Regions from separate parts of the Streptomyces luteireticuli genome, predicted to be linked through region 2. Evidence: riboswitches for the same ligand, from Rfam matches in the RefSeq annotation. Region 2 holds a riboswitch; the other holds the start of a gene.
What was found. A riboswitch is a leader RNA that binds a small molecule or an ion and turns the genes downstream of it on or off. The one in region 2 is predicted to bind magnesium.
Positions count from the first base shown of each region.

Region 1: it holds a riboswitch for magnesium, as region 2 does, so the genes downstream of both, AB8735_RS30710 (NRAMP family divalent metal transporter) here and AB8735_RS03180 (hypothetical protein) in region 2, are expected to answer to the same signal.

Region 1 is NZ_CP167927.1:6,832,414-6,839,642, reverse strand. Features, by position in the region: gene AB8735_RS30720 (NADP-dependent isocitrate dehydrogenase) at 1-1,288, opposite strand, end outside; gene AB8735_RS30715 (APC family permease) at 1,382-3,052, opposite strand; M-box (ykoK) riboswitch at 3,363-3,537, shown strand; gene AB8735_RS30710 (NRAMP family divalent metal transporter) at 3,835-5,490, shown strand; gene AB8735_RS30705 (hypothetical protein) at 5,608-5,787, shown strand; gene AB8735_RS30700 (hypothetical protein) at 5,835-6,200, shown strand; gene AB8735_RS30695 (ABC transporter permease) at 6,359-7,229, shown strand, end outside.
Region 2 is NZ_CP167927.1:726,212-733,440, reverse strand. Features, by position in the region: gene AB8735_RS03200 (trehalase family glycosidase) at 1-1,089, opposite strand, end outside; gene AB8735_RS03195 (peptidase inhibitor family I36 protein) at 1,362-1,697, opposite strand; gene AB8735_RS03190 (heavy metal translocating P-type ATPase) at 2,289-4,292, opposite strand; gene AB8735_RS03185 (metalloregulator ArsR/SmtB family transcription factor) at 4,417-4,782, shown strand; M-box (ykoK) riboswitch at 4,859-5,032, shown strand; gene AB8735_RS03180 (hypothetical protein) at 5,335-5,730, shown strand; gene AB8735_RS03175 (hypothetical protein) at 5,787-5,984, shown strand; gene AB8735_RS03170 (winged helix-turn-helix domain-containing protein) at 6,026-6,523, shown strand; gene AB8735_RS03165 (BTAD domain-containing putative transcriptional regulator) at 6,546-7,229, opposite strand, start outside.

The DNA.
Region 1 (7,229 bases), 6.1 Mb from region 2:
CGGCCGCGATCTCGAAGGTCTTGTCGTGGGAGCCGTACTCCTCGGCCTTCTGGGCCATGAGGCCGACGTTGGGGACGGAGCCCATCGTGGCCGGGTCGAAGGCGCCGTTGGCGCGGCAGTCGTCGATGACGACCTGGTAGACGCCGGAGTACGAGCTGTCGGGCAGCACCGCGAGGGTGTCGGCCTCCTTGCCGTCCGGGCCCCACATGTGGCCGGAGGTGCGGATCATGGCCGGCATCGAGGCGTCGACGATGACGTCGGACGGGACGTGCAGGTTGGTGATGCCCTTGTCGGAGTCGACCATCGCCAGCTCCGGGCCCTCGGCGAGCTCGGCGTCGAAGGACGCCTTGATCTCGTCGCCCTCGGGCAGCGCGGCCAGGCCGTTCAGGATGGCGCCGAGGCCGTCGTTCGGGGAGAGGCCGGCGGCGGCGAGCTTCTCGCCGTACGCGGCGAAGGTCTTCGGGAAGAAGACGCGCACGACGTGGCCGAAGACGATCGGGTCGGAGACCTTCATCATCGTGGCCTTGAGGTGCACGGAGAACAGCACGCCCTCGGCCTTGGCGCGGGCGACCTGCGCGGCGAGGAAGGTGTTGAGGGCGGCGGCGCGCATCACGGAGGCGTCGACGACCTCGCCGGCGATGACCGCCAGCGGCTTGCGCAGCTCGGTGACGGTGCCGTCGGCGGCGACGTGCTCGAAGCGGAGGGTGGTGTCCTCGGCGATGACGGCGGACTTCTCGGTGGAGGCGAAGTCGTCCTCACCCATGGTGGCGACGTTCGTCTTCGACTCGGGGGTCCAGGCGCCCATGCGGTGCGGGTGCGTCTTGGCGTAGTTCTTGACCGACGCGGGGGCGCGGCGGTCGGAGTTGCCCTCGCGCAGGACGGGGTTGACGGCGCTGCCCTTGACCTTGTCGTAGCGGGCGCGGATCTCGCGCTCCTCGTCGGTCTTCGGGTCGTCCACATAGTCCGGCAGCGCGTAGCCCTGGCTCTGGAGCTCGGCGACCGCGGCCTTCAGCTGCGGGATCGAGGCGGAGATGTTGGGCAGCTTGATGATGTTGGCGCCGGGGGTCTTGGCCAGGGCGCCGAGCTCGGCGAGGGCGTCGGCGATGCGCTGGCCCTCCTCCAGGTACTCGGGGAAGTGCGCGATGATCCGCCCGGCCAGGGAGATGTCGCGGTTCTCCACGGTGATCCCGGCGGTCGAGGCGTAGGCCTGGATGACGGGCAGGAACGAATGCGTCGCCAGCGCCGGCGCCTCGTCGGTGTGCGTGTAGATGATGGTCGAGTCAGTCACCGGGTGCTCCGCTCCACTCCACGTTTGCAACATTGCTTGATATCAAGATATCTCGTCGCCGGGGTGTCGCTCACCTGGCCCTGCCCCGCCGGGTCAGCGGGCGGCGGTCCCGGCGGGCTCGGGCTGCCGGGGCCCGGGGACGGCGGCGTCGGCGGCGGCTGCGTCGAGGACCGGGTCGGGGCCGGGCAGCCCGGCCTCGTGGGCGCGGACACCGGCCCGTACGGCCCAGTAGTAGAAGCCCACGGACGACAGGGCGACCAGGGCGATGTCCACGCCGCCCGGGAGGACGCCGTGGCCGCCGAACTCCGTGCTGCCGAGCGCGGACAGCAGGGCCAGCCAGAGCAGGAAGGCGATCATCCACCAGGCGGGGGCGAACTGCCGGGCGAGGCTCTTCTCGCCCTTGCGGCGCAGCACCACGGCGGCGATCGGCACGGAGACCAGGGTGAGGAGGGCGACCTTGCCGGTGTTGGGCCACTTCGACCAGTACAGGGCGCAGGCGGCGAAGGCGAAGGTCACCGGGCAGAGCACGGCCGCGGCGGGCAGCTTGAACGGGCGGGGCAGCTGCGGCTTGGTCTTCCGGAAGACGCCGACGGCGATCGGGCCCATGAGGTAGGAGACGACCATCGCGGCGGAGACGACGCTGGCCAGGGCCTCCCAGCTGTGCCCGATGGTGAGCAGCAGGAGGACGGAGAAGCCCAGGTTGAGCCACATCGCGGGGCGGGCGACACCGTAGCGGGGGTGCACCTCGGCGATCTTCTTGGGGAAGAAGCCGGTCTCGGCGAGGTTCTGCGCGAGGTAGGCGGAGGAGGCGACGTTGCCGATGTTGGCGCCGTTCGGCGAGATGAAGGCGCCGAACTGGAGCATGGTGACGACCCAGTGGAGCATCAGCAGCTTGGCGAGGTCGGCGAAGGGCGAGGCGAAGTTGATGCCGCTCCAGCCGCCGGCCTCGGCGAGCTTCTCGGGGGGCACGGCGCCGAGGAAGGCGACCTGCAGCGCGAGGTAGATGACCAGGCCGAGGGAGAGCGCGCCGACGAGGGCGAGCGGGATGGCGCGGCCGGGGTTCTTGGCGGTGCCGCCGAGGTTGACGACGGCCTGGAAGCCGTTGAAGGCGAAGACGACGCCGGAGGCGGTGACGGCGGTGAGCACCGCGGACCAGCCGTTGGGGGCGAAGCCGCCGTGGGAGGTGAAGTTGCCGGTGTGGAAGCCGGAGGCGATGAGCGCGCCGCAGGCGAGGACCGGGATGGCGAACTTGACCAGGGTCAGCAGGTTGTTGGCCCGGGCCAGCAGGGTGACCGACCAGTAGCAGGCGAGCCAGAGGGCGAAGGTCAGGACGAGCGCGGTGGCGATGCCGGTGGCGCTCAGGCTGCCGTTCGAGACCAGGCCGCGGGCCCAGCCGTAGTTCCAGGACGACATGTACTGGGTGCCGGCGATGGCCTCGATGGGGATCAGCGAGGCGGTGGCGATCCACACGGCCCAGCCGGTGACGAAGCCGAGCACCGGGCCGTGCGAGATGGAGCCGAAGCGGGCCATGGCGCCGGGCAGCGGATAGGCGGCGCCGACCTCGGCGTAGGACATGGCGATCATGCCGATGAAGATCGCGCCGATCACCCAGGCCACCAGCGCGGCGGGGCCGGCGACCTGTGCGGCCTGGCCGGCCCCGAAGAGCCAGCCGGAGCCGAAGATGGACCCCAGCCCGATCATGATCAGGGCGAAGAGGCTGAGCCCCTTCTTGTTGCCCGCGTTATTGGCCGCGCTCAGGTCCACGAGGTGCTTTCCGTTCTGCCGGGAAACTGGTGACGCCACCTGCCGGGCCGGGCGGAGAGGTCCGCCCGCGCCACTCACCGGCCTGGTTCACCGCACATCGAAACTCGCGAGACAGCCGAAAACGCAACAGCGACATCAGACATAGTACGACAACCGACGGTAACGGCCCGGGCCCGGAAGGGCGGGCTCCGTCACAGCCCGTAGACCTCGGGGTCAAGCTTGTGTCAAGTAGTTGCGTCAACGCGCAAGTACGGCGCTATGCTGCTGAGCGTTCGCAGTGCTCACAACAGCGATGCAAACAGCGATGTATGAGGCACCTCGTTCGGTGAGGCGTCTTCACGGACACAGGCCACTGACCCCACGACGTCGAGAGACGCCCAGGTTCAGGACAGGTCTCCCCGGCCTAAGGGGTGATCCCAAGTGGCTGCCCCGCCTGCGGGGACTACGCCGTGGAGTGCCAAAGCTCTGACGAGTTGGGGTGAACCGGTCATGGGCCGGTCCGCTCCTTGCCGTGTCGTACGGCGCCCCCGCGCGCCCCGGCCGGGAGGAGGCGAGAGACATGGATGGCAGTCACAGTCACAGTAGTCAGGGCCACATCCGGCCCCGCATCCGCACGTCCTCGTTGACCTCCGGAACGCGGTAACCACCTTCCCTGCGCGCCCGCGCCCAGCACCCACCCGTGCGGTATCCACCGCCCCGGGTCCTCGTGCTGCCCGCCCGCAGGGGGGATCGCTGCCGCGTGCCCTGAACCTCCCCTTTTGACGGGGGACCGGGAGGCTGTCATGACCGACCTCACCACCACCGCCACGCCGCCGCCGGTGACGGCGCACCGCACCGCCGTCCTCGACGACGCCCACGTCGGCGACATCCGCGGCGCCCTCGGCACCATCAGGATGGACGACACGGCCCCGCGCCGCGGCCTGTCCGCCAAGCTCAGGACGCTCCTCGCGATCATCGGCCCCGGCCTCATCGTCATGGTCGGCGACAACGACGCCGGCGCCTTCGGCACCTACAGCCAGGCCGGGCAGAACTACGGCACCACGCTGCTGTGGACGCTGCTGCTCCTGGTGCCCGTGCTCTATGTGAACCAGGAGATGGTGCTGCGGCTCGGTGCGGTCACCGGCGTCGGGCACGCCCGGCTGATCCTGGAGCGGTTCGGGAAGTTCTGGGGCGCGTTCTCCGTCATCGACCTCTTCCTGCTCAACGCGCTGACGATCGTGACGGAGTTCATCGGCATCACCCTGGCCGTGGGCTACCTGGGACTGCCGAAGGTGCCCAGCGTGCTGCTGGCCGCGGTGATCGTGGTGGCCGCCGCGTCCACCGGCTCCTTCCGGCGCTTCGAGCGCACCGCCGTCCTGCTCTGCGCGGGCTCGCTGCTGCTGATCCCGGTCTACTTCCTCGTCCACCCGTCCACCGGGCGGATGGCGCACGACTTCGTCGTCCCCGGCATGCCGCACGGCGCCCAGCTCTCCGACGTCATGCTGCTGATCATCGCGATCGTCGGCACCACCGTGGCCCCCTGGCAGCTGTTCTTCCAGCAGTCGTACGTGATCGACAAGCGCATCACCCCCCGGTTCATGCGCTACGAGAAGGCCGATCTGTGGCTGGGCATCGTGATCGTGGTCCTCGGCGCGGCGGCCATGATGGGCTTCTGCGCCGCCGCCTTCGCCGGGCACGCCGAGTTCGGCAACTTCACCGACGCCGGTGACGTCGCCGTCGGACTGGAGAAGTACGCGGGGAAGACCGCGGGCGTGCTGTTCGCCATCGCGCTGCTGGACGCCTCGATCATCGGCGCCTCCGCCGTCTCCCTCTCGACGGCCTACGCCATCGGCGACGTGATGGGCCTCAAGCACTCGCTGCACCGCGGCGTACGCGGCGCCAAGGGCTTCTACGCGGTCTTCGCCGGCCTGATCCTCGCCGCCGCGATCATCGTGGTCATTCCGGGCTCCCCGCTCGGCCTGCTCACCGAGGGCGTCCAGACCCTCGCCGGCGTCCTGCTGCCCTCCGCCTCGGTCTTCCTGCTGCTGCTCTGCAACGACAAGGCCGTGCTCGGCCCCTGGGTCAACGGCCGCGCGATGAACGTCTTCACCTCGGTGGTCGTCGCCGTGCTCGTCACCCTGTCGGTGATCCTGACCGCGGCCGTGGTGTTCCCCGGCATCACCTCGGGCGCGATCCTCGACATCATGGGCGTCTGCGGCGTCGCGGGCATCCTCGCCCTCGGGTACGCCGAGACGCGCCGCCGCCGCAAGGGCTGGGCGCTCTCCGGACCGGTGGACCGCACCGGCCGGGACACCTGGCGCATGCCGCCCCTGGACGAGCTGCCCAGGCCGCTGATCTCCACCGGCCGCAAGGTCGGCCTCACCGCCCTGCGCGCCTACCTGCTCGCGGCCATGGTCCTGGTGATCGTCCGCATCGCGCAGCTGGCCCTGGGCCACTGAGGCGCCACCGGAACGCCCGGGGCGGCGGCCCTCCCCTCACCGCCGCCGCCCCGGGAACACCCCTTCCCCCTGCGGGACTTGTCCCGTACCCCACCGTGCCACGGAGGTGACCGAAGCATGTCCGTCCTGTCCGTCCTCCACGTCCCCCGGACCCCGTACCCGACCGCGACGGGCCTCCGCGCTCCCCTCCGCACCGCCCTCCGCACGGCGCTGCGCCGCGTCGCCGACGGCGCCGTCGACAGCCCCGTCCTGCACACGACGGGCGCCCCGGCACGCCCCCGGCCGCGCGCCCACTGACCGCCGCCCCAACTCCTTTCCGACATCCGACCCCCGGGAGGTGTCCCATGAAGCTCCTGCCCCGCCGCCTCCGCCCGGCCCCGCGCCCCGCGCCGGTGACCGGCACCCTCCACGCCCTGTGCGACCGCCGCGTCGAGGGCAAGGTCCGCGCCCTGTGCGTGCTGGCCTTCGCCTCCGCCGACGGCAGGCTGGACGGCCTGCGCGTCGTCGCGGCCGACAACGGCGCCACCGTCCTCCTGCGGGTGGACTTCACCCTGGACGGCCCGTCCCCCTCCCTGGAACGCCTGGTGGACCGGCTCTCCGGGGAACGGGGCGTACGCGGCGTGCGCTGGAACGGCGGAGCACTGCCCGCGACAATGCCCTCCGGGTGTGCTCGACTGGGGGCGGAGCGCGACGAAGCGAGACTGCCGTGAGCACCGACCCGTACCACCCCGGCTGCCCCGCGGGCAGCAGCGCCTGACCCCCCTTCGGGGGGCGACGGCACGCCGCCGTCAACAGGAGCCACCCCGTGTCCTACCCGTCGCGTTCCGCCGCCTGGCGGACCTCCCTGCCCGCCCGGCTGACCGGCCGGCTGTCCCGCACCTCCTGGGTGGACGCGGTGGTGGCCGCGGCGGTGCTCGTGGGGCTGTACCTGCTGCTGCGGGTGGGCAAGGGCGTCACGGTCTCCTTCGACCCGGCGCAGGTCGTCAAGGTGGACACCGACCCCGCCGAGCTGCCGTACTACGCGGCGCGCAGCCTGCTGCGGATGTTCACCGCGCTGGCCGCCTCCGTCGTCTTCACCCTCTGCTACGCCTACGCGGCCGCCCGCAGCAGGCGGCTGGAGCGGGTACTGGTCCCGGCCCTGGACATCCTGCAGTCCGTCCCGGTGCTGGGCTTCCTGTCGGTGGCCGTGACCGGGTTCATCTCCCTCTTCCCCGGCTCCCTGCTGGGACTCGAATGCGCCTCGGTCTTCGCCATCTTCACCTCCCAGGCGTGGAACATGACCTTCGGCTTCTACCACTCGCTCATCACCCTGCCGCGCGAACTGGACGAGGTCTCGCGCTCGTTCCGCTTCACCCGCTGGATGCGCTTCTGGCGGATCGAGCTGCCGGCCGGGGCGATCGGGCTGGTGTGGAACGGGATGATGAGCTTCGGCGGCGGCTGGTTCTTCCTGGTGGCCTCGGAGGCGATCAGCGTCTCCGGGCACAAGTACGCGCTGCCGGGCGTCGGTTCGTTCGCCGGCACCGCCATCCACGACGGCGACCTGGGCAAGATCGGCTGGGCGGTCGCCACCATGACCGTCATGGTCATCGGCGTGAACTTCGTCTTCTGGCGGCCCCTGACCGCCTGGGCCGAGCGGTTCAAGAACGAGCAGTCCGAGGCCTCCGACGTCCAGCGCTCCCTGGTGCTGGACTTCGTCCGCCGCTCCTCCTGGCCGCGGCTGCTCGGCCGGCTGGCGCGCC
Region 2 (7,229 bases):
GAACCACTTGTACGAGAGGGACGGTGTGATCCCGTCGTGGGCCAGACTCCCGGCGGCGCTGCGCCAGTTGGTCACCAGCGTCTCCAGCGCCTTGACGGCGAGCCGCCGCCGGCCGGCCGGCACCCCGGCGGTCGCGCCGTCGACGTATCCGCGCCAGCGGGCGTCGGCCGCCCGCACGGTCCGCGCCGGGTCGGCGAGCACCCGCCGCAGCCCACCGGCTTCCGCGGTGCGCTCGGCCTCCGTGAAGGTGTAGCTCTCGGTCCGGTCCAGGGAACGCGTCGCGCCGGGCGCGAGGGTGAACGGTGCGGACAGTTCCGTACGGTAGGAGTCCCCGGCCACGGTTGTACGTACCGGATCCGCGTGCCGGACCTCGAACCGTTCGGTGCCGTCGGTGAGGAAATCGTCCGCCGCACGCACCCTGGCGAAGTCGACGGCGACGCCCCGGGGCGCGACGGCCAGCGAGGGCGCCTGTCTCATGGGTGCCTCGGCGGGCCGCAGCAGGCTTCCGGTCCAGTCGGCGCCGAGGGTGCGCGGGGTGCGGCCGGTGTTGCGCACCACGGTCCTCACCAGGGCGGTGCGGTGTGTGGCGTAGCGCAGGTCGAGGGTGAGCCGGAGGCCGCCGCCGAGGTCGTAGGTCTGGAGCAGGGACCCGGGCCGGGAGATGAAGCGCGGCGGGCCGCCGCCGGCGAGGTCGAGTGCGCGGCCGTTCTCGCTCAGCCGGATGCGGCTGAAGGAGGTGCTCAACCACCAGGGGTATTCCTGCGCGATGTAGAGGGGGCCGGTGAATCCGCCGTAGCCGCCCGGGGCGTCCGCCTTCGGCAGGGCGTAGGCGTGCCAAGCCCCCCGGTCGGCGAAGACGTTGACCGGGTTGGTGTCCTTCTCGCGTCCGGGAAGCGCCGCCGTCGGGGTGCCCCGTAGATCGAGTACGTCGTCGTAGCCGGTGCCGTCGTAGCCGTTGCCGCCATGGCTGTCGTCGTGGTGGAGGGAGGCCGTCCGCAGGGGTGGGGCGGCGGCCGCCGGCAGTCCGCAGGCGGTGGCCACGGCGAGGAGAAGGGCGAAGGCGAACAGGGTGCGTGGGTGTGGGCGCATCGGTGAACTCCGGGTCTTCGACGGGGTGTTCGGCAGCATGGGACAAGCGCGACATCCGCATCACGCGATTCGCCGCCTCCGGCCGGAACTCGTCCCCGGCGACGGGTGCGCGGACCGGTCACGCGGCCCACTCCACGGCCGCCCGGCTCGCCGGACCGGGCCGCCCGTGAGTCTCTGCGGACTGGTTCATCCCCACGGAGCGCCGGAGCAGGGCATGCCGCTCCTCGTCTGCCGACGTCGAGCGGAATGCCCTGCTACCTCAGGACGTCTGTTCAGCAGGGCCTGGCGGAGCTGGCCATGTCGTTGAAGCCCCACGTGGAGTTCCGCAGGTTCGGGACCCACTGGCCGGGCCTGATCACGCGGTACTCGCCCGAGAAGTCGGCGTCCCTGTAGAGGCACCAGGAGTGATCGGTCTTGTTGATCACCGAACTGACGTTGTCGTTCAGGCCGTTCTGTCTCAGGTTGGCCACCTGGGAGGTGAAGAAGCCGAAGCGCCCCTGGTAATCCGCGTCGTCCCAGAGACAGAACTCTCCCTGCCGGCAGTCCCCCGAGTCCGGGGTGACCCGTGCCGTCGCCGTGGCGGAGGTGGCCGACAGCCCTGCCAGCAAGGCGACAGCGCCGGCACAGGTCGCGAGCCGAGCGAAACCCACCCTCATGCGAACCTCGATTCGTCTCCTGCCGACGGACGGGTTCCGCCGGCCGAACGGTGATCACTGCGGTAGCTGATCCGTGAGCCAAGAGTGGACCGGCCGGGAGGCGGGTGCCAGAGGCATATATGGCTGTCCGGTTGACCTCGCATCGAGTCCCCCCGCCCCCTGCCGACCCGCTGCGGGCCGGTGCGCCCGCTCGGCCCGCCTCGCCCGCGTCCGGGGAGCGTGGGCAGCCGGCAGGGCCGCACTCCGCATGCCCGTTCCCACCAGGCAATTCCTGCACCTCCCGCAAGTCGGCAGGAGCAGCCCTCCCGAAGAAGGCGTCCTCTCACGGGTGTTGTCCCCGTGCGGTCATCGCAGCGCGGCTCTATCACCTCCCGTGCATCCTGTGAATCTCTCTGCACCGGTGCCCCGTGGATGAGAAGCGGCCATTCCCCGGCACGCGCGGTCCCATCCGACTGACCGGGACAACAAGGGGGATTCTCCGGACAACGCCTCCGGGGTCCGCGGGCGGGCAGCCGGGCGGTGACGTCCTCCGACGCGCCGCGCTCACCGGCCGTTCCTGTCGCGGGCGCGGCGCCAGGCGGAATCCGCCAGCAGGCGCAGGCCGTTGAGGCCGACGATCACGGTGGAGCCCTCGTGTCCGGCGACGCCGAGAGGCAGGGGCAGCGTGCCGACGAGGTCCCAGACCACCAGGCCGGTGATGAAGGTTCCGGCGATGACCAGGTTCTGCACCACCAGCCGGCGAGCCCGGCGCGAGAGGCCGACGACGGTGGGGACGGCGGCCAGTTCGTCGCGGACGACAACGGCGTCGGCGGTCTCCAGGGCGAGGTCGGAACCGGCGCGGCCCATGGCGATGCCGGTGTGGGCGGCGGCCAGGGCGGGGGCGTCGTTGACGCCGTCGCCGACCACCAGCACCTTCCGGCCCGCCTGTTCCATCTCCCGCACGGCGGCGACCTTGTCCTGGGGCAGGAGTCCGGCACGGACGTCGTCGATGCCGACCTCTTCGGCGAGGCGTGCGGCGGCGCGCGGGTTGTCGCCGGTGACCAGCACCGGCGCGCTGCCCGTCAGCGCGGAGAGCGCGGTGACGGTGGCGGCGGCGTCGGTGCGCAGACGGTCGGCGATGCCGAGCACCCCGACCGGGGTGCCGTCGACCCCGACGAGCACCGCGGTACGTCCCTCCCGCTCCAGCTCCGCCGCGGCGGCGGCCGGGTGGTCGTCCCGTCCGCCGAGCAGGCGTGCGGGGCTGCCCACCGCGACGGCCCTGCCGCCGACGGTCGCGGTCACGCCCGTGCCGGGCGCGGAGGCGAAGCCGGTCACCGGCGGGACGGCCAGTCCCCGGGTGCGGGCGCCGTCCACGATCGCGCGGGCGAGGGGGTGCTCGCTGGGGTGCTCGGCGGCCGCCGCGAGGGTCAGCAGCGCGTTCTCGTCCATGCCGGAAGCGGGCAGGGGACGGATGTCGGTCACACGGGGCGTGCCCTCGGTGAGGGTGCCGGTCTTGTCCAGCGCCGCCCGGTCGACCTGCCCGAGCCGCTCCATGACGACGGCGGACTTGACCAGGACGCCGTGGCGTCCGGCGTTGGCGATGGCCGACAGCAGCGGCGGCATCGTCGCGAGTACGACCGCGCACGGGGAGGCGACGATCATGAAGGTCATCGCCCGTAGCAGGGTCGGCTGCAGGGCGGCGCCGAGGAGCAGCGGCAGGGCGAACAGCGCGATCGTGGCGGCGACCATGCCGATCGAGTACCGCTGCTCGATCTTCTCGACGAACAACTGGGTGGGCGCCTTGGTCCGGGAGGCCTCCTCGACCATGGCCACGATCCGGGCGATCACCGAGTCTGACGGATCGCGCTCGACCTTCACCCGCAGGGCGCCGGTGCCGTTGAGCGTGCCGGCGAAGACCTCGTCCCCGGCCTCCTTGGCCACGGGCAGGGGCTCGCCGGTGATGGTGGCCTGGTCCACCTCGCTCGCCCCGTCCAGCACGCGCCCGTCGGCGCCGACGCGTTCACCGGGCCGGACCAGGATCGTGTCGCCCGCCTTCAGGGCGGCTCCCGGCACGGTCTCCTCGCCGCCGTCGTCCGCGATGCGGGTCGCCGTGGCGGGGGCGAGGTCGAGCAGACCCCGTACGGAGTCGGCGGTGCGGGCGGTGGCGATCGCCTCCAGCGCGCCGGAGGTGGCGAAGATGACGATCAGCAGCGCGCCGTCCAGCACCTGCCCGATCGCGGCGGCGCCGATGGCGGCGACCACCATCAGCAGGTCCACGTCGAGCGTTCTCCCGCGCAGGGCCTGCAAGCCGGCCCAGCCGGGCTCCCAGCCGCCGGTGACGTAGGCCGCCGCGTACAACGGGCCCCACGCCCACGCGGGGGCGCCGAGCAGGTGCAGCGGCAGGGCGGCCAGGAACAGCGCCAGGGCGGCGGCGGCCCACCGCGCTTCGGGCAGGGCGAAGATCCGGGTGCGGCGCCGGGGTGCCGGCACGTCACGGACGGCGTCGGCCGCCGGGGACGTGGAGGTCCCTCCGGCCGGAGGGTGGGGGAGGGGCGGGGCGGAGGTCATCGCAGCGGTGATCCTTCGTTCGCGTGCGGGGTCGCGTGCGGGGGAGGGAGCGGGTCCGGCTCCCACCGTACAGGAATACATGAACATCAATTCATCCATTCATTCCGGCCGGTACGATGGGCCCATGGGTCATGGAGCAGCTCCCGCGAACAACGCCGCCCCGCGCACGCGCCTGGACGCGGCCGCTGCCGCGAAGGTCGCCACCACCCTGCAGGCCCTGGCGACCCCGTCCCGGCTGTTGATCCTCGCCCGCCTCCGCGAAGGCCCCCTCCCGGCGACCGAGTTGGCCGCCGAGGTCGGCATGGAGCAGTCCGCCTGCTCCCATCAGCTCCGCCTCCTGCGCAACCTCGGCCTGGTCACCGGCACCCGCAAGGGCCGCTCGGTGGTCTACGCCCTCTACGACAACCACGTCGCCGAACTCCTCGACCAGGCCCTCTACCACGTCGAGCACCTGCAACTCGGCCTCGCCGACGCCCCCGCCGGCTCCTGACGCCCGGCGGCGTCAAGATTGAGTCAACTAGTTGCGTCGATGCGCAAATAAGGTGCAGACTCCTAGGCGTTTGGAAAAGGCACCTCGTTCGGTGAGGCGTCTGTACGGACACAGGCCACTGACCCCACGACGTCGAGAGACGCCCAGGTTCAGGACAGGTCTCCCCGGCCTAAGGGGTGACCCCAAGTGGCTGCCCCCGAACGGGGATTACGCCGTGCAGTGCCAAAGCTCTGACGAGTGGGGGTGAACCGGCCGCAGCGGGCCGGTCCGCTCCACCGAGTCCGTACCGCGCCCGCGAGCGCCCCGGCCGGGAGGAGGCGAGAGAGATGGATCGCAGTCACAGTAGCCCGGGCCGTCATCGGCCCCGCCTCCGTCTGCCCTCGCTCCTGCACGGCACGCGGTAACCGCCTTTCCCCGCGCTCCTGCGCCCGACCGCCCTGGCATCCGTGCGGCCCGATGCCGCCCCGGGGCGCTGGAGGCTGCGCGCTCACAAGGGGATCGCTGCCGCGTGCGCTCCGGACCGCCCCCGGTGAGGGGTTCGAGAGGGCTGCCATGACCGACACGACGATCACCAGCCCGGATCACGCAGAAGGGAGGGCCCTCACCATGCGCCTTCTCCCGCACCTCACCAAGCTCACCGCACCGACCCGACGGTGCCTCCACGCCGCCGCCCGGCCGCACGACCCGTCGTATCGTGCCGGGCACGACTGCCCGCGCCTCCAACTGACCCTGCGCGACGGCACCGAGCGGGACTACCTGCTCGACGACCCCGGCGGCTGCCCCCGGCCCGAGGCCCCGTACGTCGCCTACGACCCGTACGTGCACCTGGCCTACATCCTCGCCCGGCAGGGACGCGACGCCGACTGGCTCGCCCGCTTCGTCGACCTGCCGCTGCCCGCCGCGCAGCGCATCGCCGAAGCCGCGGCCCTGACCACCGCAGACGTCTGACGGCGGTCGCGCCTGCCCTCCCCCCCCGACGCGCCGCCCAACAGAGGTGACCGAGCATGTCCGTCCTCACCACAGTCCACACCCGCTTCACCCCGACCCGTCGCCGGACCGCCGACAGCCCCCTCGACAGCACGTCACCGGTTCCCCAGCCTGCTGCGAACGAGAGGGCCGTATGCCTCCACGCCCATTGGCGCACGGTCACCGGCCCCGACGGGCGCCGGCGCCTCGAGGCCGTCTGGCGCCCGACCCACTGACGACACTTCGCGAACACCCCGCAACGGAAAGGAGGTTCCGCATGACCTTCCCGGCCGTCCTGCTGCTGGACACCGTCGAGCGGCTCATCGACACCGCCCCGCACACCACCACCGTCGCGCACGTCCTGTGCGATGTGACCGAGGAGCCGCGCGCCGACTCCGGCGGTACGGATCTGCCGCGAGCCCCTGTGTACCGCGTGCACGGCCTCGTAGCCGACGTCGGACACCGCACCGTCTCCGTCCTCGGCCGGCCGGTCGAGCTGACCTGCATGGAGCTCGAGCTGCTCGCCCACTTCCTCGCCCATCCCCGGCGTGCCTTCACCCCCGACCGCCTGATGGAGCTCGTATGGCAGCAGTCCGCAACGGGCGTGCAGCACACGGTCGATGTCCACATCGCACGGCTCAGGAACAAACTCGGCCCCCGCCACGGCGCCGTCATCACGAGCGCGGGACAGGCCGGGTACCTCCTCGACCCGACGAAGGCGGCACGGTGGACCCGCTGTTCCGCACCGGTGCCCGACTCGCCGGAAAGCGACTAGCCGCAGGCGTGGCCGACCGCCTTCACCACCCCGCTCGAAGGGGCGCTCCCGCGCCGTCGGCCCGCGCCGCCGCGTATGCGTCCCGCGGTCCCAACGTCCCTCCCGACGCGAGGAGTTCCTCGAAGGGGCCGTTCCCGAGGGACGTCCGCAGCGCCGACATGATCCGGTCCACGTCACCGCGTTCCGCCGTCGGCAGCGGTGCCCCCGCGCCCCGCCGGGCCGCGTCCGCCGCGCCCAGCAGCAGTGCCGCCGGGCGTGCGTCCCCGTGCAGGGCGAGGGCGCCCGCCAGGCCCTCCAGGGCCAGGGCCACGGCGCGCGGGTCGCCGGTGGTGCGGGCGACGGCGAGGCCTTCCTCCTGGCGGGCGAGAGCGGCCGCCGCGTCGCCGCGGAGTTCGGCGACGAAGCCCAGCTCGGCCAGGACCAGGGCGTTGGCGCTGTCCAGGCCGACACGGCGGTGCCAGGCGAGGACGTCGAGCAGGAGGGCCTCGGCCGTGGCGAGGTCGCCGGAGCGGCGGGCGGTCAGGGCGAGGCCGAGGTCCGCGTTGACCTGGCCGGCCCGGAAGCCCTGCAGGCCAGCCAAGTCGTGGGCACGCCGGTGGAGTTGCCGGGCGGCGGCCGGGTCGCCCTCCAGAAGGGCGACCCGGCCCAGGCCCGCCGTCAGATCGGACGCCATGGTGGACAGGCCCAACTCCTCGGCCGCTTCCAG